One region of the Micromonospora sp. URMC 105 genome, then DNA from elsewhere that is predicted to be linked to it. Evidence: riboswitches for the same ligand, from Rfam matches in the RefSeq annotation. Region 1 holds a riboswitch; each other region holds the start of a gene.
The links. A riboswitch is a leader RNA that binds a small molecule or an ion and turns the genes downstream of it on or off. The one in region 1 is predicted to bind cyclic di-AMP.
Positions count from the first base shown of each region.

Region 2: linked by a shared signal. The riboswitch ahead of ACSNN7_RS11740 (transglycosylase family protein) and the one ahead of ACSNN7_RS21340 (C39 family peptidase) in region 1 are both predicted to bind cyclic di-AMP.
Region 3: linked by a shared signal. The riboswitch ahead of ACSNN7_RS23670 (NlpC/P60 family protein) and the one ahead of ACSNN7_RS21340 (C39 family peptidase) in region 1 are both predicted to bind cyclic di-AMP.
Region 4: linked by a shared signal. The riboswitch ahead of ACSNN7_RS08645 (coiled-coil domain-containing protein) and the one ahead of ACSNN7_RS21340 (C39 family peptidase) in region 1 are both predicted to bind cyclic di-AMP.

Region 1 is NZ_JBPQTL010000075.1:4,328-7,735, forward strand. Features, by position in the region: gene ACSNN7_RS21330 (peptidoglycan-binding protein) at 1-241, shown strand, start outside; gene ACSNN7_RS21335 (alpha/beta fold hydrolase) at 291-1,046, opposite strand; gene ACSNN7_RS21340 (C39 family peptidase) at 1,149-1,967, opposite strand; cyclic di-AMP (ydaO/yuaA leader) riboswitch at 2,182-2,323, opposite strand; gene ACSNN7_RS21345 (hypothetical protein) at 2,625-3,386, opposite strand.
Region 2 is NZ_JBPQTL010000026.1:37,974-41,381, forward strand. Features, by position in the region: gene htpG (molecular chaperone HtpG) at 1-1,220, shown strand, start outside; cyclic di-AMP (ydaO/yuaA leader) riboswitch at 1,438-1,610, shown strand; gene ACSNN7_RS11740 (transglycosylase family protein) at 1,609-2,295, shown strand; gene nhaA (Na+/H+ antiporter NhaA) at 2,384-3,408, shown strand, end outside.
Region 3 is NZ_JBPQTL010000094.1:6,708-10,115, forward strand. Features, by position in the region: gene ACSNN7_RS23665 (NlpC/P60 family protein) at 1-967, shown strand, start outside; cyclic di-AMP (ydaO/yuaA leader) riboswitch at 1,114-1,250, shown strand; gene ACSNN7_RS23670 (NlpC/P60 family protein) at 1,264-2,304, shown strand; gene dcd (dCTP deaminase) at 2,347-2,925, opposite strand; gene ACSNN7_RS23680 (pyridoxamine 5'-phosphate oxidase family protein) at 3,004-3,408, shown strand, end outside.
Region 4 is NZ_JBPQTL010000017.1:38,641-42,048, forward strand. Features, by position in the region: gene ACSNN7_RS08640 (YibE/F family protein) at 1-1,005, shown strand, start outside; cyclic di-AMP (ydaO/yuaA leader) riboswitch at 1,172-1,302, shown strand; gene ACSNN7_RS08645 (coiled-coil domain-containing protein) at 1,307-2,326, shown strand; gene ACSNN7_RS08650 (carbonic anhydrase) at 2,389-3,051, opposite strand; gene ACSNN7_RS08655 (helix-turn-helix transcriptional regulator) at 3,284-3,408, shown strand, end outside.

The DNA.
Region 1 (3,408 bases):
CGGCGCGTACTACCTGTTCTGTCACCTGTCGTCGCGCTCCGTCGCCGCCGGCGCCAGGGTCAGTGCCGGTCAGGTCATCGGGTACACCGGCGCCACCGGCAACGTGACCGGCCCGCACCTGCACATCGAGGTCCGCGTCGGCGGCGTCAACCGGTGCCCGCAGCAGTTGCTGCTGGCCATCTACGACGGTGCGACGGTGCCGGCCGCGGCCAGCCTGCCCAGCAGCGGCTGCAGCTACTGAGCGACCGGAGGTGGGCGGTCGGGCCCGGAGCCCGGCCGCCCACCATCGCTCACAGGTACGGGTCGAGCAGGGCGAGCACCGCCGCCGGGTCCTCCACGTGCGCGTTGTGCCCGAGACCGGGCAGGGTCACCACCGGCACGCCCAGCTCGGCGAGCTGCGCGTCGGTGACCATCGGGTCGTGCTCGCCCCGGGCCAGCAGCACCGGGACGTCGGTGGCGGCCAGCAGGGCGGGCAGCTCCGGCGCGCCGACCGCGAAGGCGGCCGGGTCCATGGCCAGCCGCCAGCGGCCGTCCTCGACGCGCAGGCCCGCGTCGACCGCCGGGTGGTCCGGCGCGAACAACCCGCCGAGGCCGGCCACCTTCAGGTAGCGGCGGGCCGCCTCGTCCCGGGTCGCGAACCAGGTCACCGGCCGCTCGGACAGCTCCCGCGCCCGGGCCAGCTCGGCCGGCGACCAGACCGCCTTGATGCCCAGCCCCACCACCGCGTCCACCGGCAGCCCCGCCTCGCGGGCGGCCAGCGCCAGCGCGACCACCCCGCCCAGGGAGTGCCCGAGGACCACCAGCCGCTCACCCGGCCGCGCGCCCTCGGCCGCCGGGCCGAGCCGCGCCGCGACCTGCCCGGCGAGCCCGGCGAAGGAGTACCCGGGCAGCGGCGGGGAGAAGCCGTGCCCGGCCAGGTCCGGCGCCAGCCAGCGGCCCGGCCAGCGGTGTTCCAGCAGCGGCGCCCAGGGCAGCCACACGTCGCCGGTGGCGCCCATCCCGTGCAGCAGCAACAGCAGGCGGCGGGTACCCGAGTCGTCGGTCATGGGGCGCAGTGTGCCACCGCCCGGTTCCGCCGCGCGAGACGCGCCGACGACGACGGGCACCACCCCCAGGGGGGCGGTGCCCGTACGTGCGGTGGTGCGAGGTCAGGCCGAGTAGCCGCGGGTGGCGATCCAGTTCGCCAGGTCGATGGTGCTGATCCAGTACGTCGGCACGTTCGGGTCCGCCGAGTCGGCGATCCGGACCGTGCGGCCGTCGTTCTTGTAGCCGACCACGGCGATGTAGTGGCCGCCCGGGAAGGAGTGCCAGCCACCGGCGGTGTCGGTGGCGGAGCCCGCCACGTTCGCCACGACACCCCGCCCGTCGTTGATGGTCTCGATGACGTCGGCCTGGAGCCGGTCGATCTGCGCGGAGCTGGGGGTGCCGTCGAACATCCGGGTGCGGTACGGGTCGCCCTTGACCGACTGGTTCAGGACCCGGGTGGTGTCCCGCGCCGAGTTGGTGCCCATCTCGGTGGTGCCGAGCGGGCCGACCAGCTCGTCCTGGCTGCGCTCGACGCCGGCCGCGCTGAGCGCGTGGCGCACCGCCGCCGGACCGCAGTTGTAGAACGTGTTCTGCGCCTGGTAGTCGATCCGCAGGACCTTGGTCGACGGCGGCTTGGGAGCCGCCTTGCGGGTCACGTCCGGGTCCGCCTTGGCCTTGCCGGCGGACGACGGCGAGGACGGGCGGTGGTGGGTGGTGGCGCGGTCCTGGCCACGGCTGGCGACCTCGTCCAGCCGGGGCGCCAGCTCGGCGGCGACGGCGGCCGAGGTCTGCTGGCGGGCGGGCGCCTCGTCGGCGAGCAGGGTGGTGGCACCGGAGACCAGCACGAGCGCGGCGGCCGAACCGGCGAGGAGCTGGTACGACCGCTCGCCGGCCAGCCGGCGCAGCTGCCGCTTCAGGGTGTGCTTCACGTGTTCCTCCACGGTACGAGGGCGGGAGCGGCGTGCCGGACCGGCGGGTGACGAGACGTCACCCGCGGTGTGAGGACCGGTGCAGAGGCCGCTCGGCGGGGGTGCGCCCGGGCAGTGGCCGGGCGGCGGGGTGTGGGCCGGGATCAGCGCGCGAGGGCGCGGCGGACCTGCGGGAACACCCCGGTACCGAGGTGGAGAGGGATGCGAGGGTGCTGCACGAAGTGGAAACTCCTTCCGACACCGCCTACCGGGTTAGCTGACGGATTCGGGCGGGAAGAACGCCCTACCGCGGGCCGTGGCCCGCGGATTCACCCCAGACGTGCGTGGGTCCCCGGTTCGTGAAAGTCACGATTGAGCGGGTCGGTGCGGCGTCGCCTCTTGCGATCGGAAACCGCACCGGACGGGGCGACACTACTGGCCGGTCCACCTGCCCGCCAAGCGTCCCCAGCTGCGTAAACATCATCGGGGCGACTAATTTGCCGTACAGTTCGGCACTGACGCCACTCAATGGGACGGACGTTTGTTACGGCACGGTCGGGTCACAACCGGACGGCCGGGCGGCAACGTCAGCGGATCGCGGCGATCGATGTCACCGACTGTTACGAGTGACCGTTTCCGTGATCGCGGTGACGCGGCTCACGAAATTCGGGTAACGATTCGGTCGCGGCGTCAGCCCACCCGGGCGGGCCGCCAGCGCGCCGCAGGCGCCGTCCGCGCCGCCCCCGTCGCCGCCCGTGGCGCGGGCACCCGCCCCGGACGCAGCCGCTGCGCCGCCGCGTACGCCTCTGCGCTCAGGGCACGGGCCGCCTCGGCGGCCAGTTCGGCGTCCCGCCACGCCGACCGCTCCCGTTCGGCCGCCGCCCGGTACGCGTCCCGCCGGCCGTCGCGGACCGCCCGGACCAGCAGCACCTCCTGCTCGACCGGGTGCCGCCGGGAGTCCCAGCCGTCCCGGTGCGCGAAGACGTCCCGCAGCCGCTCCACGGGCAGCTCGCCGCGCCAGTGGGCGGCCACCGCCGCCTGGTGCAGCCAGCGCTCCCGGCCCGCGTACTCGGCCGGCGTGCGGGGCGTACGCGGGGCGGGCAGTGCGGCGGCGCCGACGAACCGACGGGCGGCGGTCTCCGCGTCGTCGTACACCTCCCAGGCCCGGTCCATCTCCTCCTGAGCGGTCAGCCAGGCCTCCCGCCGCCGGCGGGCGGTCTGGGCGGCGCCGGCCGCGGCGACGGCGACCTCCTCGGCGTACCGGCGCAGGTCCGCCAGCTCCGTCGCGGGGCTGGGAGCCGGGGACGCCTCGACGGCCGGCTCGGCGGCGGTCTCCCGCTCCGGGCGGGCGACCAGCACGGTGAGCACGGTCAGGGCGAGCACGAGCAGGGCCGACCAGATGGCGGCGGCGGTCGGGACCTCGACGAGGAACTGGTAGACGACGGTGTTCATGGTCGGCACCTCCCGGAAGGGG
Region 2 (3,408 bases), on a different contig from region 1:
CCACCCTCAACTCGATGAAGGCGCTCTGGGCCCGGCCGCGCGACGAGGTCGCCGAGGAGGAGTACCGCGACTTCTACCGGCACGTCAGCCACGACTGGGCCGACCCGCTGGAGACCATCCACATGCGGGGCGAGGGCGTCTTCGAGTACGAGGCGCTGCTCTTCATCCCCACGCACGCCCCGTTCGACCTGTACCTGGCCGACGGCCGGCGTGGGGTGCAGCTCTACGTCAAGCGGGTCTTCGTGATGGACGACTGCGCCGCGCTCATGCCCAACTACCTGCGCTTCGTCAAGGGCGTGGTGGACGCGCACGACCTGTCGCTGAACATCTCCCGGGAGATCCTTCAGCAGGACCGGCAGATCCAGATCGTCCGCCGCCGGCTGGTCCGCAAGGTGCTCGCCACGGTCAAGGAGATGCGCGCCGAGCACCCCGAGCGGTACCGGACGTTCTGGTCGGAGTTCGGCCGGGTGCTCAAGGAGGGGCTGCTGGAGGATCCGGACAACCAGCAGGCGATCCTGGACGTCGTCTCCGTCGCCTCCACCCACGACCCCGCCGAGCAGACCACCCTGCACGAGTACGTCGAGCGGATGAAGGACGGCCAGGAAGAGATCTACTACGCCACCGGTGAGACCCGGACGGCGCTGGAGAACTCCCCGCACATGGAGGCGTTCCGCGCCAAGGGCTACGAGGTGCTGCTGCTCACCGACCCGGTCGACGAGGTCTGGGTGGAGCGGGTAGCGCAGTTCGACGGCCGGCCGCTGCGCTCGATCGCCAAGGGCCAGGTGGACCTGGACACCGCGCAGGAGCGTGAGGAGGCCGAGACGCAGCGGGAGCAGCAGACCAAGGAGTACGCCGCCCTGCTCGGCTTCCTCGGCGGCGCGCTGTCCGACAGCGTCAAGGAGGTACGGCTCTCGTCTCGCCTGACCACCTCGCCGGCCTGCCTCGTCGGCGACGCGCACGACATCACCCCGACGCTGGAGAAGATGTACCGCGCGATGGGGCAGGAGGTACCGAAGGTCCTGCGCATCCTCGAACTCAACCCGACCCACCCGCTGGTTACCGGCCTGCGCGCCGCGCACGAGCGCGGCGGTGACTCCGACGCTCTCACCGAGACCGCCGAGCTGCTGTACGGCATGGCGCTGCTCGCCGAGGGCGGCGACCTGGCCGACCCGGCCCGCTTCGCCCGGCTCCTCGCCGACCGGCTGGCCCGCACCCTCTGACCGGTTGCGACGGGTCCCTTCCCGACCGCCCGGCGGTCGGGAAGGGACCGGTCCGCACCGTGATCCACATGCGAATGCCCGCCGTGTAGAGCATCATCGGCGGGCCCGCAACTCGACGGACGAAGCCGTCGCTCGGCCGGGTGAAGAACTTCACAAGAAGTGGGCAATCCCCCGAAACGGTTCCTAACGTCGTTCGTGTTCGCGATCGCGGACACCACGGCCGGTAACGCCTAATCCATGCCGCCGGCCGCTGGGACCTTGTCACCGGGCATGGAGCGGGGGACCCACACGTTCCTCGGTGCACGTCACCTCGGGGTGAAGCCGCCACGGCGGCCGGGCTCCTCGGCCCGAACCCGACAGCTCACCTCGTCGGCGTGGAGGAATCCACATGGCAACTGAATACACCGCCCGTCACCGACGGGTCAGCTCGCGCCGCATCGCCGTCGGCACGCTCGCCGTCGGTGCGGTCACCGCAGTCGCTGCCGTACTGGCACCGGCGTCACCGGCGAGCGCCGCCGTCAACTGGGACGCGATCGCCCAGTGCGAGTCCGGCGGCAACTGGCACATCAACACCGGCAACGGCTACTACGGCGGCCTGCAGTTCTCGCAGAGCACCTGGGCCGGCTACGGCGGCAAGAAGTACGCCTCCCGCGCCGACCTGGCCAGCCGGGGCGAGCAGATCGCCATCGCCGAGAAGGTGCTCGACGGTCAGGGCATCGGCGCCTGGCCGACCTGCGGCAAGAAGGGCGGCTCCAGCAAGAGCTACGCGAGCAGCTCCGAGAAGTCGCAGAAGTCCCAGAAGTCGCAGAAGTCGGAGCGGCGCTCCGGCTCGCGCAGCTCGTCGAAGGCCACCGAGCGGTCCTCGCGCGGCGAGCAGCACAGCAGCCGCAGCCAGCGGCGCAGCGCCCCCGCCGCCACCGGCGACGTGTACGTGGTGCGGGCGGGTGACACCCTGTCGCGGATCGCCGAGGCCCGAGACCTGGCCGGTGGCTGGCACGCGCTGTACGAGCGCAACAAGCGCGTGGTGGGCAGCGACCCGGGCCTGATCTTCCCGGGCCAGAAGCTCAGCCTCTGACGCGTCGCCGTGTCCGGGTCACCGGGCCGCCGGTCCGCACACCCGATAGGGTTGGCCCTGGTGTGCCGGGAAGTCTGGTCGGCGATGGATGACGCGATCCCTGCCGACGAGGAGACTCCCCGTGACCGACGCCCCCCGGCGCCGTACCAGCCTGTTCGCCCGCCGCTCCTGGGGCGAGACCAGCCGCATCCTGGGCATCCTGCGCAAGGAGACCGTGGGCGGGGCGCTCCTGCTCGTCGGGGCGCTGCTCGCGCTGGTCTGGTCGAACTCGCCCTGGGCGGACGGCTACCGGTCGCTGCGTGACCTCACCGTCGGCCCGGCGTCGCTGCACCTCGACCTGAGCCTCGCGACCTGGGCCGCCGACGGGCTGCTGGCGATCTTCTTCTTCGTCGCCGGGCTGGAACTCAAGCGCGAGTTCGTCGCCGGAGACCTGCGGGACCCGCGCCGGGCCGCGGTGCCGGTGGCGGCGGCGGTCGGCGGGGTGGTCGTACCGGCCGTGCTGTTCCTCCTGTTCGCCGGGGCCGACGGGGCCCGCGGCTGGGCGATCCCCACGGCCACCGACATCGCGTTCGCCCTCGCGGTGCTCGCGGTGGTCGGACGGCTGCTGCCGTCGGCGCTGCGCACCTTCCTGCTCACCCTGGCGGTCGTCGACGACCTGCTCGCCATCGTGATCATCGCCGTCTTCTACACCACCAGCCTCGCCGTGCTTCCGCTGCTGGGCGCACTGGTGCCGCTCGCGCTCTTCGCCGTGCTGGTGCAGCGCCGGGTCCGGTCCTGGTGGCTGCTGCTGCCGCTGGCGGCGGTGACCTGGACGCTCGTGCACGCCTCGGGTGTGCACGCCACGGTGGCGGGGGTGCTGCTGGCCTTCGCCGTGCCGGTGCTGCGCAGCACGGCCGCCGGTGGGCCGGGCGCCGGGCCGGGCCTGGCGGAGCACTTCGAGCACCGGTTCCGGCCGATCTCCGCCGGGGTGGCGGTGCCGATCTTCGCGTTCCTCTCCGCGGGGGTCACGGTCGGCGGGCTGGCCGGGCTGGCCACCGCACTGTCCGACCGGGTCGCGGTCGGCATCGTGGTCGGTCTGGTGCTCGGCAAGCCGGTGGGCATCCTGGCCGCCAC
Region 3 (3,408 bases), on a different contig from region 1:
GGGTCGCCCGTCCGGCCTGCGACGGGTCGCCCGCCGCCTGCTCACACTGGTCGCCGCCGTCGCTGTCGGCGCCGGGATGTTCGCCGTGCCGGCACACGCCGCGCCGACGCCCGAGGAGATCGAGGCGGCGATCGACAAGCAGTGGGAACAGCTCGAGCCGACCATCGAGCAGTACAACAAGGTACGCGCGCAGCTGAAGGTCAACCGCAAGAAGTCGGCGGAGCTGGAGAAGAAGATCCAGCCGCTGGCCCTGCAGACCGAGCTGGCCATGAACCGGGTCGGCGACCTCGCCTCCCGCTACTACATGACGGGCCCCTCGCAGGACGTCAGCGCGCTGCTGGTCAGCGTGAAGCCGGGCACCCTGACCGAGCAGCTGACCATCCTGGACCGGCTCGCCTCGCAGGAGCGCAAGGAGCTCCAGGTCGTCATCGACGCCCGGAAGAAGTACGACGGCGAGAAGCAGAAGCTCGACGCGCTGATCGCGGCGGAGGTCAAGCAGGAGAAGGAGCTGGCCGCCAAGAAGTCGCAGATCAACGCCGAGATCAAGCGGCTGCAGGCGTCGATGCCGAAGACGGTCGTCAAGGTGGCCGGCTGCCCGACCATCAAGGGCGTGGTGAGCACCGCCGCGCAGACCGCCATCCGGGTGGCCTGCCAGCAGGTCGGTGACCCGTACGTCTGGGGTGCCGACGGACCGGACTCCTTCGACTGCTCCGGCCTCACCCAGTACGCCTACAAGGCCGCCGGGATCTCCCTGACCCACCACACCGGCGCCCAGTGGAACGAGGGCAAGTCCATCCCGCGCTCCGAGGCCCGCCCCGGTGATCTGGTCTTCTTCTTCAGTGACCTGCACCACGTCGGCCTCTATCTCGGTAACGGGCTGATGGTCCACGCGCCCCGGACCGGCAAGCCGGTCCAGGTCGCCAGCATCGACTACATGCCGGTCGCCGGCTTCCGACGGCCGAACTGACCCGACCCGCCGCGAACCCCCGGTCATCCGACCGGGGGTTCCGCGTATCCCCGACGCCGGGCGGCATGGCGGGTTGCGAATCGATAACGGCCGTCTACTCTGGTCCTTTGTCGGCCGCCGACAGGTCCGTCCATCCCGGGCGGCAGCGGCCGGCACCGCCGAGTCGCCTCCGGGCGAGCCGGGGACCCAGGTACGCCGGGGTGAATCCGCAACCACTGCGGTAGGGCGCTCCCTTCCCGCCCGAACCCGTCAGCTAACCCGGTAGGCGGTCGACGGAAGAAGGAGTCCGGAGCCCGGTGGCACACCATGCCCCGCGGCCACCGTCGTACCGGTCGACCCAGGTCGCCCGGCGGACGGCTGCGCCGCGCCCACGCTGGTCCCGCTTCACCACCGTCCTGGCTGCGCTGGCCGGCGCCGCCGTCGTCCTGACCGGTGCGCCCACGGCGGCCCACGCCGACCCCTCGGTCGCCGAGATCGAACGGCAGATCGACCAGGACTGGAACAGGCTCGAACCGATCATCGAGCAGCACAACGCCACCCGTCAGGACCTGGCCGCCAAGCGCCGGCAGGCCGACGCGCTGGCCCGGCGGATCGAACCGCTGCAACTCCAGGTCGACCTCGCGATGAACCAGGTCAGCGGCCTCGCCGCCGAGGCGTACAAGGGAGAGAACGTCTCCGCCGTCAACGCCCTGCTCGGCAGCGCCTCCCCCACCGAACTGGTCGACCAGCTCGAACTGCTCGACCGGTTCGCCGATCGGCAGCAGCGCGACGTGCGCGCGGTCAAGGACCTGCGGGACAAGCTCGCCGCCGAGAAGGCGCCGCTGGACGAGATGGTTGCCCAGCTGAGCCGCACCGAGGCCCAGCTGGCCGCGAAGAAGAAGCAGATCAACACCGAGATCGACCGGCTGCAGAAGCTGCGGCTCAAGGTCTACGGCAGCGGTGGCGGCGGCAAGCTGCGCCCGGCCCCGTGCCCGGCCGGCTACCCCGGCGGCCCGGCCGGGACGGCGGTGAAGTTCGCCTGCGCACAGATCGGCAAGCCGTACGTCTGGGGCGCCGAGGGCCCCAACTCGTACGACTGCTCCGGGCTGATGCTCGCGGCCTGGGCGAAGGCGGGCGTCTCGCTGCCGCACAACGCCCGCCAGCAGCGCCAGGTCACCGCCCGGGTCGGCCGGGCCGACCTGCGCCCCGGCGACCTGGTCTTCTACTACGCCGACCTGCACCACGTCGGCATGTACGTCGGTGGCGGCTGGGTGGTGCACGCCTCCCAGGCGGGCCAGCCGGTCAAGATGAAGCGGGTCGACGACGGGCCGGTCAACAGCTACGGCCGGCCACGCTGACCGCTCGCCGGGCTCCCGGGGTGCCGGGAGCCCGGCGCGGCGTCAGCGGGTGGGCCAGGTGCGCCAGTGCTGCCAGGAGCGGCTCGGGGTCGGCCCGCGCTGGCCCTGGTAGCGGGACCCGTAGACGGCGGAGCCGTACGGGTGCTCGGCCGGGGACGAGAGCCGGAAGATGCAGAGCTGGCCGATCTTCATCCCGGGCCAGAGCGTGATCGGCAGGTTCGCCACGTTCGACAGCTCCAGCGTCACGTGACCGGAGAAGCCCGGGTCGATGAAGCCGGCGGTGGAGTGGGTGAGCAGGCCGAGCCGGCCCAGGCTGGACTTGCCCTCCAGGCGGCCGGCGAGCTGGTCGCCGAGCGAGATCACCTCCAGCGTGGAGGCGAGCACGAACTCACCCGGGTGCAGCACGAACGGCTCGCCCTCGGGGACCTCCACCATCGAGGTGAGGTCGTCCTGCTGGATCGCCGGGTCGATGTGCGTGTAGAGGTGGTTGTTGAAGACCCGGAAGAGCTTGTCGAGCCGCACGTCGATGCTGGACGGCTGCACCAGCGTGGGCTCGAAGGGCTCCAGCGCGAGAGTGCCCGCCTTGATCTCGGAGACCAGGTCGCGGTCGGAGAGCAGCATCGGCACACCATATCGAGCGGACCGGGTGACCTGCGTGTCGGACTACGCGTTCGTACACGTGTTCGATAGGATGTCCGTATGGCTTCCTGGTCCGAATTCGCCGCTGACGAGCCCCGACTCGCCGACGGGATCCGCCTTCTCATGCAGCAGTACGGGCCGGGCTTCGGCTACCTGGCCACCGTCCGCGCCGACGGCGGGCCCCGGGTGCACCCGGTCTGCCCGGTGATCACCGACGAGGGTCTGTTCTGCTTCGTCGTCGACTCGCCCAAGCGGCGCGACCTCGAACGCGACGGGCGGTACGCGTTGCACTCGTTCCCGCCGGAGGAGACCGACGACGAGGCGTACGTCGCCGGGCGCGCGCAACCGGTCACCGACCCGGCCCAGGTGGCGCGGGTGGCCCGCCTCGGCCGGGCGGCGCCCCAGGTCGACTGGCGACTCTTCGAGTTCAGCGTCGACGTGGCGATGCTGACCCGCCGCGATCAG
Region 4 (3,408 bases), on a different contig from region 1:
GCGGTGGGCGACGAGGTGGTGCTGGTCCAGCTCTCCGACCCGGCCGACCCCACCGCCAGCAGCTACCAAATCGCCGAGCACCAGCGGGGCAAGCCGCTGATCTGGCTGGTCGCGCTCTTCGCGGCGGCGATCGTGGCGTTCGGCCGACTGCGCGGGCTGGCCGCGCTGGCCGGGCTGGGCGCCAGCTTCGCCATCCTGCTCACCTTCGTCGTACCCGGCATCGCCACGGGCGGCTCGCCGCTGCTGATCGCCATCACCGGCTCGGCGCTGATCATGTTCGTGGTGCTGTACCTGACCCACGGGATCACCGCACAGACCTCGGTGGCGGTCCTCGGCACGCTCGGCAGCCTGGTGCTGACCGGGCTGCTCGGCAGCCTGGCCACCGCCGCCGCCCACCTGACCGGGTTCGGCAGCGAGGAGGCCACCACGCTGTCGCTGTACCAGCGCGACGTCGACCTGCACGGGCTGCTCCTGGCCGGCATCATCATCGGCTCGCTCGGCGTGCTCGACGACGTCACCGTCACGCAGGCCGCCACGGTCACCGAGCTGTCGCACGCCAACCCCGGCCTGTCCCGCACCCAGCTCTACCGGGCCGCCACCCGGGTCGGCCGGGCGCACATCGCCTCCACGGTCAACACCATCGTGCTCGCGTACGCGGGCGCGTCGCTGCCGCTGCTGCTCCTGCTCACCGCCGACAGCCGGCCGGTGAGCCAGATCCTCACCAGCGAGTTCCTGGCCCAGGAGATCGTCCGCAGCGCGGTGGCGACGCTCGGCCTGATCGCCGCCGTACCGCTGACCACCGCGCTGGCCGCGCTGGTCGCCACCGCCGGGCGCGGCCCGGCACCCGATCCGGTGCCGGGCGACGGCCCGGCGCCGACGCCCCGCCCCTCCGCCGACCGGGACGCGGCGCTCGAGGCGCTGAGCGCCACGCGCCCCGGCGGACCGTCCACCCCGGCCCCCGCACGGTGGCCCGACCCGGAAAGGAGCACGGACACCGCATGGTGAAACTCCGCTGCGTGACCGACGCCGACGCGGAACCTGACGAACGCGTCACTCGTCACGTACCGCCACGACGAAATAACGCTTTTAGTCGGGTTCTGGACGTAGATCCCCGGTACGACTCTCAGGTAACCTCGCTGCCGGTCACCGCCGAAGGCGCGCAGCGGCGCCTGCGGTGCCGCCGCCCAATCGCCGTGAGGCGAGCCGGGGAACCAGGTACATGGGGTGAATCCGCGCGAGCGGTAGGGGCCACTTCCGTCCCGAACCCGTCAGCTAACCCGGTCGGCGGTCGACGGAAGGGAACACTGTGACGGCACCCCTGCGCCGCTGGTTGACTCCGGTGGTGGCCGTGTTCGCCGCCCTGGCCATCCTCGCCGGGCCCACAGCGGCGACCGCCGCGCCCTCGACCCCCACCCCCTCCGGCCACGGGGAGGACGAGGAACCCAAGCTGCTCACCGACGTCATCGAGCTGCGCAACCGCGAGTACTCGAAGGCGAAGACCCAGCTGGAGAAGTCCAAGAAGCGCCAGCAGCAGCTCGGGCTGGAGGTGAAGCGCGCACAGGACGAGTTGGAGGCGTTGCGGCCGCAGGTCTCGCAGATCGCGGCGCAGTCGTACCGGACCGGCCGGATCGGCGCGGTGGCGGCGCTGCTGGAGAGCAGCGGGCCGGACTCGTTCGTCCAGCGCGCCTCCGTGCTGGACGAGCTGAACATGGTCAACGGGCAGAAGCTGGCCCGGGTCACCGCCGCCAAGAACCGCGCGGAGCAGGCCAAGCTGGCCCTCGACGCCGAGGTGCGCGAGCAGCAGAAGCTCACCAACGACATGGCCCGGGAGAGCCGGGAGGCGGAGAAGGCCCTGGCGCTGGTCGGCGGCCGGGGCTTCACCGGCGGCCTGGTCGATGCGAAGTCGCCGGTCGCCCGGATCGCACCTGGTCGGACGGCGGACGGCGGCTGGCGCCCCGAGTCGCGCACCGAGGACGACCCGACCACCTCCGGCACCATCACCCCCCGCACCCTGCACGCGTACAAGGAGGTCCGGCGGGCCGGCTTCAAGCGGTTCGTCGGCTGCTACCGGCCGGGCGGGCCGTGGGAGCACCCGAAGGGCAAGGCCTGCGACTGGTCGTTGCAGAACAGCGGTTTCTCGTCCTGGCACAACAACGACACCCGGATGTACGGCAACAACCTCGCCGCGTTCCTGATCCGCAACGCCGACCGGCTTGGCATCTACTACGTGATTTGGAACCGGCAGATCTGGTTCCCGGCGACGGGGTGGAAGTCGTACAGCGGACCGTCGGACCACACCGACCACGTGCACATGTCGATGCTGTAGCGCACGACCCGTACCGAACGAGGGCCGTCCCGATGGGGGCGGCCCTCGTCGCGTCGGGGGTGTCAGCCGGTGACGGCGCTCGCCTGGCCGGCTTGGGCCGGCACGGCGGCGGACCCGTCGGCGGGCACCGCGGCCACCGTGCGCACCTCGCCGGCGGCGAGCCGGTACGACATGCCGACCACCGCGCAGCGCCCGGCGGCGACCGCGTCGGCCAGGACGGCGGATTTGCCGAGCAGCGTTTCCACGGTGTGCCCGATGTGGATGTCGACGATCCCGTCGACGTCGTCGATGCCCTGCTCGGCCGCCCGCCGGAGGCTGGGCACCACCGCGTCCACCACCGCCCCCAGGTGCCCGGCGGGGGCCGCGCCCGTCCGTACCGCGTCCCGGGCGGCCTGCACGGCACCGCAGGAGTCGTGACCGAGCACCACCACGAGCGGGGTACCCAGGACGCTCACCGCGTACTCGACGCTGCCCAGCACCTCGGGCCCGGCGGTGTGCCCGGCGGTCCGGACCACGAAGAGGTCACCCAGGCCCCGGTCGAAGATGATCTCGGCGGCGAGGCGGGAGTCGGAGCAGCCGACGATCACCGCGAACGGGTGCTGACCGTCGGCGACGGCCGCCCGGTGCCGGGAGTCCTGGTTGGGGTGGCGCGGCGCGCCGGTCACGAAGCGCCGGTTGCCGGCGTGCAGCTCGGCGAGTGCCTGCGTCGGATCGGTCAGGGTCATTGACTCACCTCGGTCCCTCGCGAGATCGACCTGATCAGAGCCGGCCGGCGACGGAGGCGGCCTCGCCGCCCACCGTCACACGCAGTGAAAGATACGTCAAGGTATACGTGATATGGATTTCATACATTGCGGCGACGCCGGCACCGTGTCTCGCCGCCATGCCCACCGGCCGGGCTCCGGTTGCACGCAGGCCAGGGCGGAAACGTCGGCCGGCTGGCCCTACCATGACGGGATGGCGACGACTGCGCGGAACGGGAGCACCCGGAACTGGACGTTCCTCACCAACCACGCACACGTGCTGCTCGCCATCGCCCGCAACCCCACCGCCCGGCTCCGCGACGTCGCCGACGAGGTGGG